Regions from separate parts of the Streptomyces sp. NPDC096311 genome, predicted to be linked through region 3. Evidence: riboswitches for the same ligand, from Rfam matches in the RefSeq annotation. Region 3 holds a riboswitch; each other region holds the start of a gene.

Region 1 (4,879 bases), on a different contig from region 3:
GTCAGGATCACGAAGCTGATGGCCAGTGCTACCAGCGCCATGACACCGCGCATCCGGCCCACCACCACGACGGCCAGCGCGAAGATCCCGGCGAGCAGCGCCATCGGGAACTTCCGGTTCACATCGGTGACCGAGTACTGCAGGTCCCTGGGCGCGGAGGGCTCGTAGGCGGCCACGACCTTCTCGCCCTCGTGCAACTGCCGTGACTGGTCAGGCTGGATGATCTCCGTGAACGTGCGGTTCTTGTCCTTGCCGGTGTCGATCCGGATCGTCGCCTTTTTGCAGTCGCCCGTCGCCTCTTGTTGCGCGGAGGAGCCCTCGGCGGTGGACGTGTCGCCGGTCGAGGTCTCCCCCGACGCGTTCACGGACTTGCAGCTGACCTTGTCGACCTTGGTGACCGTGGCCTGCTGGGTCTGTCGGTCGAAGCCGACGCCGGTGCGTTCGTGGGAAGGGGCGCCACCGGGCCAGAGCACCGCGAGACCTACAACGACCGCGGCGGCGAAGGGGATCAGGATGGCCGCGATGACCTTGCGCAGATGCTTGGAGACGGGCGTGGCGGGCCCATGGCTGTGACTGTGCGAGTGCCCAGACCCGTGCCCTTCCCCAGACCCGTGCCCGTCTCCAGGGCCGTGCCCGTTCCCCGGTCCAGGTCCCTTCCCAGGCCCGTCCCCAGACCCGGATCCATGTCCGTGTCCGCCCCCGGGGCCGTGCCCGTGTCCCTCACCCGGTCCGTGCCCATGCCCGACTCCTGGACCGGGGCCGGGGCCACCACCCGGCCCGTGCCCGCGGCCGTCTCCGGAACCAGGCCCATAGCCGTCTCCGGGACCGCGTCGGCGCGGCGGCTCGGACGGCGGGAACGGGGGCTGCTGCGTTGTGGTCACCGACCGATCATCGCAAGAACGGCGAGGGCCCTCTGTTCACCGCGCCAGATATGACGCTAGCGTGGAGTCACCTTTGCACACGCGGGAGCTCGGAGCACCGGGCTGAGAGGGCGCTGACCTCCGTCTTAGCGATGTTTCACGTGGAACGAGTGATGTTTCACAAGGGACATCGGCAGACGGAATCCGCTGCGTCGACCGCCGAACCTGTTACCGGGTAATGCCGGCGTAGGGAGTAGGTCTCATGACCAACAAGGACGTACGCACGCCTGCCTCCAGCCAGATGGGCGAGGCGCCTGCCGCGCCCGAGGGCGAACAGCCGCGGGAGGCCGGGAAGTCCATCGGCTGGCACAAGGGATACGTCGGGGGTTCGCGCCCCGATCTGCGGGTGCCGGTCCGTCAAGTGCACCTCACCAACGGGCAGTCCGTCACGCTGTACGACACCTCCGGCCCGTACACCGATCCGATCGTCGACACCGACGTGCGCAGGGGCCTCGCGCCACTGCGCGAGAACTGGATCATCGCCCGCGGTGACACCGAGGAGTACGCGGGCCGTCCCGTCCGTCCCGAGGACGACGGAATCAAGCACACCTCACCGCGCGGGGGCCTGCGCAACCTCGACGCGGTCTTCCCGGGGCGGCCGCGCCAGCCGCGTCGAGGCCGTCCCGGAGAGGCGGTCACGCAGCTCGCGTACGCCCGGCGGGGCGAGATCACGCCCGAGATGGAGTTCGTGGCGGTCCGCGAGAACGTCGACCCCGAGGTCGTACGCGAGGAGATCGCCGCCGGTCGCGCGGTGCTGCCCGCGAACGTCAACCACCCGGAGATCGAGCCGATGATCATCGGCAAGCGGTTCCTGGTGAAGGTCAACGCCAACATCGGCAACTCCGCCGTCACCTCCTCCATCGAGGAGGAGGTCGAGAAGATGACCTGGGCGACCCGCTGGGGCGCGGACACGGTCATGGACCTGTCCACCGGCCGCAATATCCACACCACGCGGGAATGGGTCCTGCGCAACTCCCCTGTCCCCATCGGCACGGTGCCGCTCTACCAGGCTCTGGAGAAGGTGGACGGCCGCGCCGAGGAGCTGACCTGGGAGATCTACAAGGACACGGTCGTCGAGCAGGCCGAGCAGGGCGTGGACTACATGACGGTCCACGCGGGCGTGCGGCTGCCGTACGTGCCGCTCACCGCGAACCGCAAGACCGGCATCGTCTCGCGCGGCGGCTCGATCATGGCGGCCTGGTGCCTCGCGCACCACAAGGAATCGTTCCTCTACGAGAACTTCGAGGAACTCTGCGAGATCCTCGCGGCGTACGACGTCACGTACTCGCTCGGCGACGGGCTGCGGCCCGGGTCGATCGCGGACGCCAACGACGCGGCTCAGTTCGCGGAGTTGAGGACGCTCGGGGAACTCAACACGATCGCGAAGCGTTTTCACGTACAGACGATGATCGAGGGCCCGGGACATGTCCCGATGCACAAGATCAAGGAGAATATCGACCTTCAGCAGGAGATCTGTGATGAAGCTCCGTTCTATACGCTCGGCCCGCTGACGACGGACGTCGCGCCGGCGTACGACCACATCACCTCCGGCATCGGTGCCGCGATGATCGCCTGGTGGGGCACGGCCATGCTCTGCTATGTCACGCCCAAGGAGCACTTGGGCCTGCCCAATCGTGACGACGTCAAGACCGGCGTCATCACCTACAAGATCGCCGCCCACGCAGCCGACCTCGCCAAGGGGCACCCAGGTGCACAGGAATGGGACGACGCGCTGTCCGACGCCCGCTTCGAGTTCCGGTGGGAGGACCAGTTCAACCTGGCCCTCGACCCGGACACGGCACGGGAGTTCCACGACGAGACCCTGCCGGCCGAACCCGCCAAGACGGCGCACTTCTGCTCCATGTGCGGCCCGAAGTTCTGCTCGATGAAGATCAGCCAGAGCATCACCGAGCAGTTCGGCGGTACGGCAGCCGCGGGGGCGTCGGCTGAAGAGGTCGCCGAGGGGATGCTGCAGAAGTCTCGGGAGTTCGCCGCCGCGGGCAACCGGGTCTATCTGCCGCTCGCGGACTGATTCGCACGCACGCGCACTCGTGCCCGGAGCCGTTCGCCGCGTACATCAGGCGCAACGAACGGCTCCCGGGCCGCGTTCTCTCGGCAGACTGGGCCCATGACATCGACATCCATGAGCAAGGGCGCCAACCTTCCCGTCGCCGCCGGGACGGTGCGGGCCGTGCTCGGCTGGAGAGGAGGAGCCGGCGCGCCGGACGCGGATGCCTCGGCGCTGCTGCTTGGCCAGGGCGGACGCGTGCGGGACGACGGGGACTTCGTCTTCTACAACCAGCCGCAGCACGCCTCCGGCGCCGTACGGCATCTCGGGAAGCAGCGGGACGGCGCTGCCACGACGGACACCGTCGAGGTGGACCTGCATGCCCTGGAACCGGAGATCGAGCGGGTCGTCCTGTGCGCCTCGGCCGATGGTGGCACCTTCGGCGGGCTGTCCGGACTGACGCTGCGGCTGCTCGATGCCGGGACTCAGCAGGAGATCGCGCGCTTCGAGATGGAGGCCACGACGGAGACGGCGTTCATCGGGGGCGAGCTGTATCTGCGGGGAGGGCAGTGGAAGTTCCGGGCGGTCGGGCAGGGGTATGCGTCCGGGCTGGCCGGTCTCGCCACCGACTTCGGTATCAGCGTGGAGTCCGGCGGGGCCGGTGCGCCCGGGCCGGAGTCGGCGGTTTCGTCCGGGGGCACACCGGCGGTTTCGACCGCGCTCCCGCCGACGGGCTCACGGACAGCCGCTTCCAGCGCTGCGGGCGCCCCGCCGGCACCCCCGGCATCTCCGGTATCCCCAGTGTCCCCGGCTTCCTCTCCGCGTCTCAGCAAGGGCGAGGAGCGGTTGCCGGTGGACATGCGCAAGCGGCTCTCGTTGCGCAAGGAGCAGGTGGCGGTCAGCCTGCGGAAGCACGGTGCGGAGGGGGTCACGGCGCGCGTCGTGTTGATCCTCGACGCCTCCGGTTCCATGTCGTTCCTGTACTCGAAGGGCGTCGTGGCCGATGTGGTGGAGCGGATGGCCGCGGTGGCGGCGCAGTTGGACGACGACGGGGTGATGCAGGCGTGGACGTTCGCCTCCCATGCCGCCCGGCTGCCGGACCTGAGTCCGGGCGAGCTGCCCGAGTGGCTGCAGCTCCATGTCCGCGTCGGTGAGCTGAGCCTGTTCCGGCGGAGCAAGAAGCCGCGGAAGGGCCTGCTGCCGGGGCAGGTGGACATGCGGTCGGTCGGTATCCAGAACGAGGAGCAGAAGGCGATCGCCGAGGTGCGTACGTATGTACGAGAGCACCCGGCTGTCGATCCCACGCTGGTGTTGTTCTTCTCCGACGGAGGTGTCTACCGGAACAAGGAGATCGAGCAGGAGCTGAGGGACGCGGTGGAGGAGCCGATCTTCTGGCAGTTCGTGGGCCTGGGGCGGTCGAACTACGGCGTGCTGGAGCGGTTCGACACGCTGCCCGGTCGGCGCGTCGACAACGTGGGGTTCTTCGCGGTGGACGACATCAGCGGCGTACCGGACCCGGAGTTGTACGACCGGCTGCTTTCCCAGTTCCCAGCTTGGATGAGGGCCGCCCGGGGGCTCGGCATCATCTGACGGGGCGCGCCGGGACCGTACGAGCGGGACGGGCGGGACGAGCGAGGCGGGCGCCGGTGAAGGGGCGGGCAGCGGCAAAAGGGCCCGCGCCGTATCGGCGCAGGCCCCTCGTTCCCGTCACCCCGGTGTCGGCCCGCCGGGTGTCACTCCGGCTGATGCTCGGGCCCCCCGAAGTCCGGGCTGGTGAAGTCCGGGCTGGTGAAGCTCGGGCGCGGACCCGCCGCGGGGCCGCCGTCGGGGCTGCTGAACCCCGGCCGGTTGTAGCCGAGGTGCGGCATGCGGCCGGTGGTCGGTGTCGGTGACGGACGGGTCAGTGCCGCCGTGCCCGGGTCGGTGAGGGCCTCCCGGAGGAACGGCATGA
Region 2 (4,879 bases), on a different contig from region 3:
CGTGGTCGACCGGTCCGAGGCCCGCGCCCAGGGCGAATCCCGCGGCGATCGCGCCGGTGACGTACTCCTTCGCCAGCCGCACCGCCTCCGGCACCGCCCGCCCCTGCGCCAGCCCCACCGCGATGGCCGAGGCCAGGGTGCAACCGGTGCCGTGCGTATGACGGTTGTCGTGGCGTGGGGCCCGGAACCAGTGTTGTTCGGTGCCGTCGGTCAGCAGGTCGACGGCCTCGCCGGGCAGGTGGCCGCCCTTCACCAGGACCCAGCGGGGCCCGTACGACAGCAGCTGTTCCGCGGCCCGGCACATGTCGCGCTCGCCGGTGGCCTTGATCCCGGTCAGCTCGGCGGTCTCGTCGAGATTCGGGGTGGCCACCGTCGCGAGCGGCAGCAGGGCGGTCCGTACGGCGTCCAGCGCGTCGTCCGCCAGCAGCCGGTCGCCGTGCTTGGAGACGCTCACGGGGTCCACCACCACGGGTGCGCCGACGTCCGAGAGCAGTTCGGCGACGGTCTCGACGAGCAGGGGCGAGGCGAGCATGCCGGTCTTCACGGCCTGCACACCGATGTCGTACACGACGCTGCGGTACTGCGCGCGCACCGCCTCGGCGGGAAGCTCCCAGGCTCCCTGGACGCCGAGGGAGTTCTGCGCGGTGACGGCGGTGAGCACGCTCATCCCGTGCGCGCCCAGCGCGAGCATGGTCTTCAGGTCGGCCTGGATACCGGCGCCGCCCCCGGAGTCCGATCCGGCGATGGTCAGGACACGGGGCGGGGCGGTCGGCGTGTTCGCGGGCATGGTGGGTGTCACTCCGTACGAAGGGGGTGAGAGGGGGTCGGGGTCAGCGGCGCAGGCGCAGCGGGGCGTAGACCAGCAGGGCCGCGACGAACGCCACCCCGTAGGCGGTGTCGGCGCCGTGCAGGGCATGCGCGACCGGGCCGACGTACAGGCTGGTGCTCATGAAGGGCACCGCGGCGGCGAAGGCGGCGGCGAACGCCACGAGCGCGGGCCACCACGGGCGCGGGCGGGCGCTCTCGACGGCCAGGTCGACGGGGGCGCCGCCGCGGGCCCTGGCCCGGGCGAGCCAGTCGACGACGACGATCGCGACGAACCCGGGAATCCAGTAGCCGACGAACAGCAGGACGTTCTGGAAGCGGGCCGTGGTGTCGGCGGCGTGCATCCACAGCACGAGCGGGAAGCCGAGGACGGCGGCCAGCGCGGCGGCGGCCGGACGCGGTAGCCGTACACCCATGGTCTGCAGGGCGAGCGAGCCGCTGTAGTCGTTCATGGCGTTGCTGCTCAGCGCGGCGAGCGCCACGGCGAGCAGGCCGAACGCGCCGAGGGCGCCGCCGCCGAGCAGGGTGTCGACGCCGCGGGCGGTCTGGTCGGTGAAGACGGCCGCGCCCCACAGTCCGAGCGCCTGGACGGCCACGAAGGACACGGCGATGCCGGCCAGGGTGTACCAGAACATGCGCGGGCGGGACGCCGTACGCGGCAGATAGCGGCTGAAGTCGCTCGCGTACGGGGCCCACGACAGCGCGAGGCTGAGCGCGATCGTGCAGGTCAGGACGAAGGCCCCGGCCCGGTCGGCGCCGTGGGCGGTGGCGGCGGGGGTGGTGTGGGCGCCGCTCAGGAGCTTGACGGTCAGGGCCACGAACGCGGCGGCGAGGGCGAAGGTCATCACGGTCTGGAGCCGGTGGATCACCTCGTAGCCGAGGACGCCGAGCGCCCCCTGCGCCGCCATCATGACGAGCACGCCCAGCCAGAACGGCCAGCCGCACAGCTGGGCCAGCGCGTCCCCTCCGAAGAGGCCGATCAGCGCGTCCCAGGCGATGGACGAGAGCCACTGCAGGGCGCCGGGGACGACCACCGCCCGGCCGAACGCGAGGCGGGCGAGGGGCAGCTGTCCGGCGCCGGTCTGGCTCCCCCAGGTGCCGAGGTACGCGGTCGGTACCGCCCCCAGAAGGGTGCCCAGCACGACGGCGGCGAGCGCGGTGGAGAAGTCCAGGCCGAGCGCGATGCCGACGGTGCCGGTGAACACGCCGGTCATGGTCAGGTTGGGGGCGAACCACACGGTGAACAGGCGGCCGGGGCCGCCGTAGCGGTGGTCCTCCGGGACCGGGGCGATTCCGCGCGCCTCGACGTGCAGATCCCCCGGGGCGGTGGGCATCCGCCCGTCGAACACGCCCTGCGGGCCTCCGACGGCCACCTCACCGCGAGCGTTACGGGCATACGGCAACGACATGAGACATCCCTCCGCCAGTCCTAACTGGTTCAGGTTCGACGGGTGTGATCTCAGCCCTCGTGCGGGGCACCCCGTGTCCGGTTCGGCGGTCAGGATAGCCCGGCGGGCGCGGTCTGCCCCAGGGGGAGGTGCCCGCGCGGGCCGTACGCCCCCGCGGCTACGCGTCGACGCGCGGCTCCTTGCCCTGGTACGCCGCGGTCAGCAGCGCCAGTACACCGTCCACGGTGACCTCGCGCGGGTTCGGGTACGGCTGTCCGGCGGCCTGCTCGGCGGCCACCGCCAGGTCGGTCTCCTTGAGGCCGAGTTCGGCGAGGCTCCGGGGGGCGCCGAGGCTTCCGGCCAGGGCCCACAGGGCGTGGGGGACGTCGTCGGCGCCGCCCAGGGCGCGCGAGAGCGCCGCGACAGCCCGGGGTGCGGCGGGCGCGTTGTAGGCGAGGGCGTACGGGAGGACGACCGTGTGCGTCTCGGCGTGCGGCAGGCCGAAGGTCCCACCGAGGACGTGGCACAGCTTGTGGTGCAGGCCCATGGTGGTGGCGCCGAGACAGGCGCCGCAGAGCCAGGCGCCGTACAGGGCCCGGCCGCGCGCGTCGAGGTCACCGGGGGCGGCGGCCACCAGCGGCAGGGCCTGCGTCATCGCCCGTACGCCCTCCTCGGCCATGAGCGAGACGAGGGGCGAGGCGTCGGGCGCGTAGAGGGCCTCGACGGCGTGGGCGAGCGCGTTGACGCCGCTGGTGACGGTGAGGGGGACGGGGAGCGAGAGGGTGAGTTCGGGGTCGTAGACGACGCTGCGGGGCTGGACGGCGAAGTCGCGTCCGGTGCGCTTGGCGCCGTGCTCGGTGAGTCCCCAGACCGGGGTCATCTCGGAGCCGGAGTAGGTGGAGGGCACGGCGATCAGGGGCAGACCGGTGCGCAGCGCGATCGCCTTGCCCAGGCCGATCGCCGAGCCGCCGCCGACCGCGACACACCCGTCGGCGCCGGCCGCGCGCGCCGCCTCGACGGCCCGGTCGGCGACCTCGACGGGTACGTGCATCCGGGCCTCGGCGTGCAGCCCCGCGCAGGCCTCGCCCAGGGCGTCCGCGACCGCGCGTGCCGTGTCCTCGCCCCTGCTGCCGCAGACCACCAGCACCCTGCGCAGCCCGAGCCTGGCGGCCTCGTCGGGGGTCGCGGAGACGGCGGCGCCGGGCCGGAAGACGATCCGCGCGGGCCGGGTCTCGTAGGAGAAGTCGAGCGGGGTGTTCCTGTCGGCCATGGTGCTCATTCCGGTTCCAGTACGAGGTCGAAGCGGGCGTGGCGGAAGGGGTTCGGGACGCCGAACTCCCGTGCCAGGGACGGGTCGTCGGTCTCTGTGAAGTCCTGGACCAGGCTCTTCTTGACGGCGAACACCGCGTCGGAGTCCAGGTAGTCGCTGCCCGCGACGAAGATGTGCGTGGTGACCGGGGTGTGGCCCTCGGCCGAGGCGATGAAGTGGATGTGGGCCGGGCGGTAGGGGTGCCGGGCCGTGGCGCGCAGCAGTTCGCCGACCGGGCCGTCGGTGGGGATCGGGTACGGGCTCGGTACGCAGGTGCGGAACCAGAAGCGGCCTTCGGCGTCGGCGGTGAACAGTCCCCGCCCGTTGCCGGCCGGCTGCTGTACGTCGTAGTAGCCCTCGGAGTCGGCCTGCCACACGTCGAGCACCGCGCCCGGCAGCGGGGTGCCGCCCTTGCCCAGTACCCGGCCGCTGACCACGCACGGCTCGCCCCTGCCCACCAGGTCGATGTTCGCGCCGAGTGCGCGGATCGGCGATCTGGTCAGGTGGAACGGGCCGAGGACCGTCGACTCGGTGGCACCCGGGCCGCGGTGGCCGCCCAGCGTCTCCAGGAGCATGGACACGCCGAGCACGTCCGACAGCAGGATGAACTCCTGGCGGGTGTCGGTGCACTGTTGCCCGGTCGCGGTGAGGAATCCGATCGCGCGTTCCCATTCCGCCATCGTCGGCTCCGTCTCGCGCACGAAGTCGTGCAGATGACGGGTGAGCGCGCCGAGCAGTTCACCCAGCCGCGGATCGGCCGTGCCCCGCAGGCTGTCGACGACGGCGTCGGTGATGCCGTGCGTGAAGTCGGTCGTGGCCTCCGCTGTGGCATCGGCCGTCGTCGGACGGTTCGGTTCGTCTGTCATGCCGCTCCTCGTGGCGCTATCGGGACTGGTCGCCGGCGGTGCCCGGGTCCACGAAGTGGAAGCCGGGCTCGGGAAACCTGGCGAACGCCCGGTGGGGCACGGACGAGGTGTAGGCACCCGCGAGGGAGAACACCACACGGTCGCCGGCCCGCAGCCCCGGCGCCCGGACGTCGCGGACCAGGACGTCCCTGGAGGTGCTCAACTGGCCGGTGAGCGTGACCCGTTCACGGCGTACCACGGGCCGCGGCCAGGAGTAGGGCCACGCGTCCACTTCGAGTACGGACCAGGGCTGGTCGGGCCACGGCTGGTCGGGCCTCCTGGACGCCGACGTGCGCAGGTTCACCCCGCCACCGCGGACGACGGCGAAGTCCTCGCTCGCGCCGTGCTCGACGTCCAGCACCTCGCTCGCGTACCAGCCGCAGTACGCGGTCAGCGCGCGACCGGGCTCGATACTCAGCGTCAGTTCCGGGTGCGCGGCGACGAGTCGGGCG
Region 3 (4,879 bases):
CATCACCACGACCCGGTCGGCGAGCGCGAAGGCCTCCCCCTGGTCATGGGTGACGGCGAGCACCGTCGTGCCCAACTCGCCGAAGAGCTGCCGGAGTTCGACGACCAGCCGTTCCCGCAACGAACGGTCCAGCTGGCCGAGCGGCTCGTCGAGCATCAGCAGCCGGGGGCGCGGGGCGAGCGCACGGGCCAGCGCGACCCGCTGTTGCTCACCGCCGGAGAGGGCGGCGACGGCGCGTGCGCGGGCTCCGGGCAGCCCCACCAGCTCCAGCAACTCCTCGACTCGTGCGCCCTGTTGCTCCTTCGACGCGCCATGCATCCGCAGCCCGAAGGCGACATTGCCGCCCACGTCCCGCTGCGGGAAGAGCTGGTGGTCCTGGAACATCAGCCCGACACCCCGCTTGTGCGCGGGCACCCCTGCCTGGTCGCGTCCCGCCAGGAGCACGCGGCCCGTGTCGAGCGACTGCAGTCCGGCCACCGTCCGCAGCAGCGTGGACTTGCCGCTGCCGCTCGGTCCGAGCACACACACGATCTCGTGCTCGGCGACATCGAGGCCGACGGCGTCGAGCACCGGCCGACCGCCGAAACGTACGGTCGCGGCCTCGACCTTCAGCAGGGCCTCGCGCGTCCGGGACTGTGTCCGGTCCTGGGTCCGGGCCTGGGCCTGGATCCGGGGATGCTCCGTCGTCACCTCCTGCGCCTCCTGCTCCTCCTGCGTCGCTTGCTTCGCGAGTCGCGCCATCAGAACTCCCCCGTCCGGTCGGTGCGGATACGTTCCAACAGCAGCAGGGCCACCGCGCACACCACCATCAAGATCGTCGAAAGGGCCATCGCCTGGCCGTAGTTGAGGTCACCCGCGCGCCCGAGCAGCCGGGCCACGGCGACGGGCAGGGTCGGGTTGTCGGGCCGCGCGATGAAGACCGTCGCCCCGAACTCGCCCAGTGACACGGCGAAGGCGAACCCCGCCGCGATCAGCAGCGCCCGCCGCACCAACGGCAGATCGACCTCCCGCCACACCCGCCAGGGCGAGGCTCCGAGGACGGCGGCGGCCTCCCGGAGCCGGCCGTCCACCGCCCGCAGCACCGGCAGCATGGTGCGCACGACGAAGGGGACGCCCACCAGAGCCTGCGCGAGCGGCACCAGGATCCAGGAGGAGCGCAGATCCAGCGGCGGTTCGTCGAGCGCGATCAGGAAGCCGAACCCGACGGTCACGGCGGACACCCCGAGCGGCAGCATCAGCAGCGCGTCGAAACCCCGTACGAGACGCCCGGTACGCCGCGTGAGCGCGGCGGCCGCGAGACCGCCGATCACTACGGCGATGGCGGTGGCGGCCAGCGCGTACTCCAGCGAGTTGCCGATCGCCGCGATCGGCGCCACCAGGAAGATGCCGCTGTCGGCCGAGGTCAACGCCTTGTAGTACGCGAATCCGTAGCCGCCGGGTGCGTCCAGGGACCGCTGGACCAGTACCCCGAGCGGCAGGACGAGAAGAACGAGGATGCTCGCCAGGACCCCGCCCAGCAGTGCCCACTGGCCGGCCCCGCGCGGCCTGCGCACGGTCACCTCCGGGGCCACCAGGCGCAGGGCGGTCTCCCGGCGGCGTACGGTCCAGGCGTGCACGGCGAGGATCGCGACGACCGCCACGAACTGCACGATCGTCAGCACCGCCGCGGTCGCGAGGTCGAAGATCTCCGAGGTCTGCCGGTAGATCTCGACCTCGAGGGTGGAGAAGGTCGGCCCGCCGAGGATCTGCACCACACCGAACGAGGTGAAGGTGAAGAGGAAGACCATGAGCGCGGCGGCGGCCACGGCCGGGCTCAGCGCCGGCAGCGTCACCTTGCGCCAGGCCGCGAACCGGGAGGCACCCAGCATCCGCGCGGCCTCCTCCTGACGCGGGTCGAGCTGCGACCAGAGGCCACCGACGGTCCGTACGACCACCGCGTAGTTGAAGAAGACGTGCGCGAGCAGAATCGCCCAGACGGTGGTGTCCAGCCGTACACCCCACAGCTGGTCGAGGAGTCCGCCCCGGCCCACCAGGGCCAGGAACGCCGTACCGACCACGACCGTCGGCAGTACGAACGGGACGGTCACCACCGCCCGCAGCACCTGCTTGCCCCTGAAATCGAAGCGCGCGAAGACATACGCGCCGGGGAGCGCGATCAGCAGCGTGAGCGCCGTGGAGGCGAGCGCCTGCCAGGTGGTGAACCACAGGACGTGCCGGATGTCGGACTGCGCGAGCACCTCACCGATCCGTCCGAACCGCCAGGCCCCGTCGATCTTGAGGCCACGGGCGACGATCGCGGTGACGGGATAGGCGAAGAAGACGGCGAAGAACGCGACGGGCAGGGCCATCAGCCCCATCCGCGTCACGCTCTCCTTGCGGCTCCTTCGAGGCGCTACTTCAGTACGAGCGAGGTCCACGACTTGACCCACTGGTCACGGTTGCCGGCGATCTTGGCAGGGGCCAGGGTCTCGGGGTTCTTGGCCTGCGGGCCGAACTTCACGAACTCCTCGGGTACCTGCGCGGTCTCGCGGACCGGGTACACGAACATGTTCAGCGGCATGTCGTCCTGGAATTTGACGCTGATGAGGAAGTCGAGAAGCGCCTTGCCGCCCTTGGTGTTCTTCGCGTTGCTCAGCAGCCCCGCGTACTCGACCTGGCGGAAGCAGGTGCCGCTCGCGACCCCGGTCGGCGCGGTCTTCGGCTTCGGATCGGCGTAGATCACCTCGGCGGGCGGGGAGGAGGCGTACGAGACGACCAGCGGCCGGTCGGCCTTGGCCTTCTTGCCGCCCGCGGACCCGGAGAACTCGTCGTTGTAGGCCTGCTCCCAGCCGTCGACCACCTTCACGCCGTTGGCCTTGAGCTTCTTCCAGTAGTCCTGCCAGCCTCCCCCACTCTCGGCTTCGCTCGAGCGGGAGGTGCCCCCATCCCCGTACTTCGCAGCGGTCCCGAGCAGGAAGCCGAGGCCGGGCGAGGACGTGCCCGCGTTCTCGGTGACGAGGAGGTTCTTGTACGCGGGCTTGATCAGGTCGTCGAAGGAGGCCGGCGGGGCCAGCTCGTGCTTGCTGAAGTAGGCCTTGTCGTAGTTGACGCAGATGTCACCGGAGTCGATGGGCGTGACCCGGTGCCTGTCCTGGTCGATCCGGTACTGCTGGACGATCTGGTCGGAGCCCTTGGCCTCGTACGGCTGGAACAGCCCGTTGTCGAGCGCGCGGGACAGCAGGGTGTTGTCGACGCCGAAGAAGACGTCGCCCTGCGGGTTGTCCTTGGTGAGGATGGCCTTGTTGACGGCCTGCCCGGCGTCGCCGTCCTTGAGGACCCTGACCTTGTACCCGGACTGCTTCTCGAAGTCCTCCAGCACGCTCTTCGACACGGCCCACGAGTCGTGGCTGACGAGCGTGATGGTCTTGGAGTCCCCGGCACCGCCGCTGTCGGAGGACCCGCACGCGGACAGCGTGACGAGGCCCAGCCCGATGACGGCGGCCGTGGTCGTCCTCTTGGTGATCACTGAATTCCTCCTGGGATGACCAGGAAGAGACGCGGCCCTGCCCGGGATCCTCGGAAGGTTCCCGGGCAGGGCGCAACAGCTTGAGTGATGCCCGAACTTCCTACCCAGAATGACCTGGGCAAGGTTCAGAGGGTCTGCGGCCCACCGGTGCTCCGGCTACCGCACTCTCAGCGCTGTGGCGCTCCCCTGTCGGAATATGAAGATGTGGTTGGACCTCGCCAGATTACCGCTCGGTGGCGGCGAGCTGACCACAGGCTCCGTCGATCTCCTGGCCCCGGGTGTCCCGGACGGTCACCGGCACCCCGTGAGCCGCGATCGCCTCGACGAAGGCCTTCTCGTCCTCGGGCCGCGAGGCGGTCCACTTCGAACCTGGTGTCGGGTTCAGCGGGATGAGGTTGACGTGTACGGGCTTGCCCCTGAGCAGCCGCCCGAGCCGGTCACCACGCCATGCCTGGTCGTTGATGTCCCGGATGAGGGCGTACTCGATGGACAGCCGGCGCCCGGACTTGGCCGCGTACTCCCAGCCGGCGTCCAGCACCTCGCGCACCTTCCACCGCGTGTTGACGGGCACGAGGGTGTCGCGCAGCTCGTCGTCCGGGGCGTGCAGCGAGATGGCGAGGCGGCACTTGAAGCCCTCGTCGGAGAACCGGTGGATGGCGGGCACCAGCCCGACCGTCGACACGGTGATCCCCCGCTGCGAGAGCCCGAGCCCGTCCGGCTCGGGGTCGGTGAGCGCGCGGATGGCGCCCACCACTCGCTTGTAGTTGGCGAGCGGCTCGCCCATGCCCATGAAGACGATGTTGCTCAGCCGCGCCGGGCCGCCCGGGATCTCGCCGTCCCTGAGGGCCCGCATCCCGTCCACGATCTGGTGCACGATCTCGCCCGTGGACAGGTTCCGGTCCAGCCCGGCCTGTCCGGTGGCGCAGAACGGGCAGTTCATCCCGCAGCCCGCCTGCGAGCTGATGCACATGGTCACCCGGTCCGGGTAGCGCATCAGCACGGACTCGACGAGCGTGCCGTCGAACAGGCGCCACAGCGTCTTGCGGGTGGTGTCCTGGTCGGTCGACAGATGCCGCACGACCGTCATCAGCTCGGGAAGCAGCGCCTCCTGGAGCTTGCCGCGCGCGGCGGCCGGGATGTCCGTCCACTCCGCGGGGTCGTGCGCGTACCGCGCGAAGTAGTGCTGCGAGAGCTGCTTGGCGCGAAACGGCTTCTCACCGATCGCGGCAACCGCCTCTTTGCGCTCGGCGGGCGTGAGGTCGGCGAGGTGCCGCGGCGGCTTCTTGGCTCCGCGGGGGGCGACGAATGTGAGTTCTCCGGGTGCAGGCATAACCCATCCAGTGTCGCAGATCAACTCCGGGGGCCCAGGCCAGA

The links. A riboswitch is a leader RNA that binds a small molecule or an ion and turns the genes downstream of it on or off. The one in region 3 is predicted to bind thiamine pyrophosphate.
Region 1: another riboswitch for thiamine pyrophosphate. It lies ahead of thiC (phosphomethylpyrimidine synthase ThiC); the one in region 3 lies ahead of ACIRA5_RS23510 (thiamine ABC transporter substrate binding subunit).
Region 2: another riboswitch for thiamine pyrophosphate. It lies ahead of ACIRA5_RS48205 (purine-cytosine permease family protein); the one in region 3 lies ahead of ACIRA5_RS23510 (thiamine ABC transporter substrate binding subunit).

The regions. Positions count from the first base shown of each region.
Region 1 is NZ_JBIWFN010000022.1:95,788-100,666, forward strand. Features, by position in the region: gene ACIRA5_RS41715 (YibE/F family protein) at 1-881, opposite strand, end outside; TPP riboswitch at 953-1,130, shown strand; gene thiC (phosphomethylpyrimidine synthase ThiC) at 1,123-2,952, shown strand; gene ACIRA5_RS41725 (VWA domain-containing protein) at 3,049-4,518, shown strand; gene ACIRA5_RS41730 (hypothetical protein) at 4,662-4,879, opposite strand, start outside.
Region 2 is NZ_JBIWFN010000031.1:49,990-54,868, forward strand. Features, by position in the region: gene thiD (bifunctional hydroxymethylpyrimidine kinase/phosphomethylpyrimidine kinase) at 1-787, opposite strand, end outside; gene ACIRA5_RS48205 (purine-cytosine permease family protein) at 831-2,234, opposite strand; TPP riboswitch at 2,224-2,318, opposite strand; gene ACIRA5_RS48210 (maleylacetate reductase) at 2,392-3,483, opposite strand; gene ACIRA5_RS48215 (dioxygenase) at 3,489-4,388, opposite strand; gene ACIRA5_RS48220 (alanine racemase) at 4,405-4,879, opposite strand, start outside.
Region 3 is NZ_JBIWFN010000009.1:127,780-132,658, forward strand. Features, by position in the region: gene ACIRA5_RS23500 (ABC transporter ATP-binding protein) at 1-741, opposite strand, end outside; gene ACIRA5_RS23505 (ABC transporter permease) at 741-2,417, opposite strand; gene ACIRA5_RS23510 (thiamine ABC transporter substrate binding subunit) at 2,393-3,502, opposite strand; TPP riboswitch at 3,585-3,703, opposite strand; gene rlmN (23S rRNA (adenine(2503)-C(2))-methyltransferase RlmN) at 3,729-4,835, opposite strand.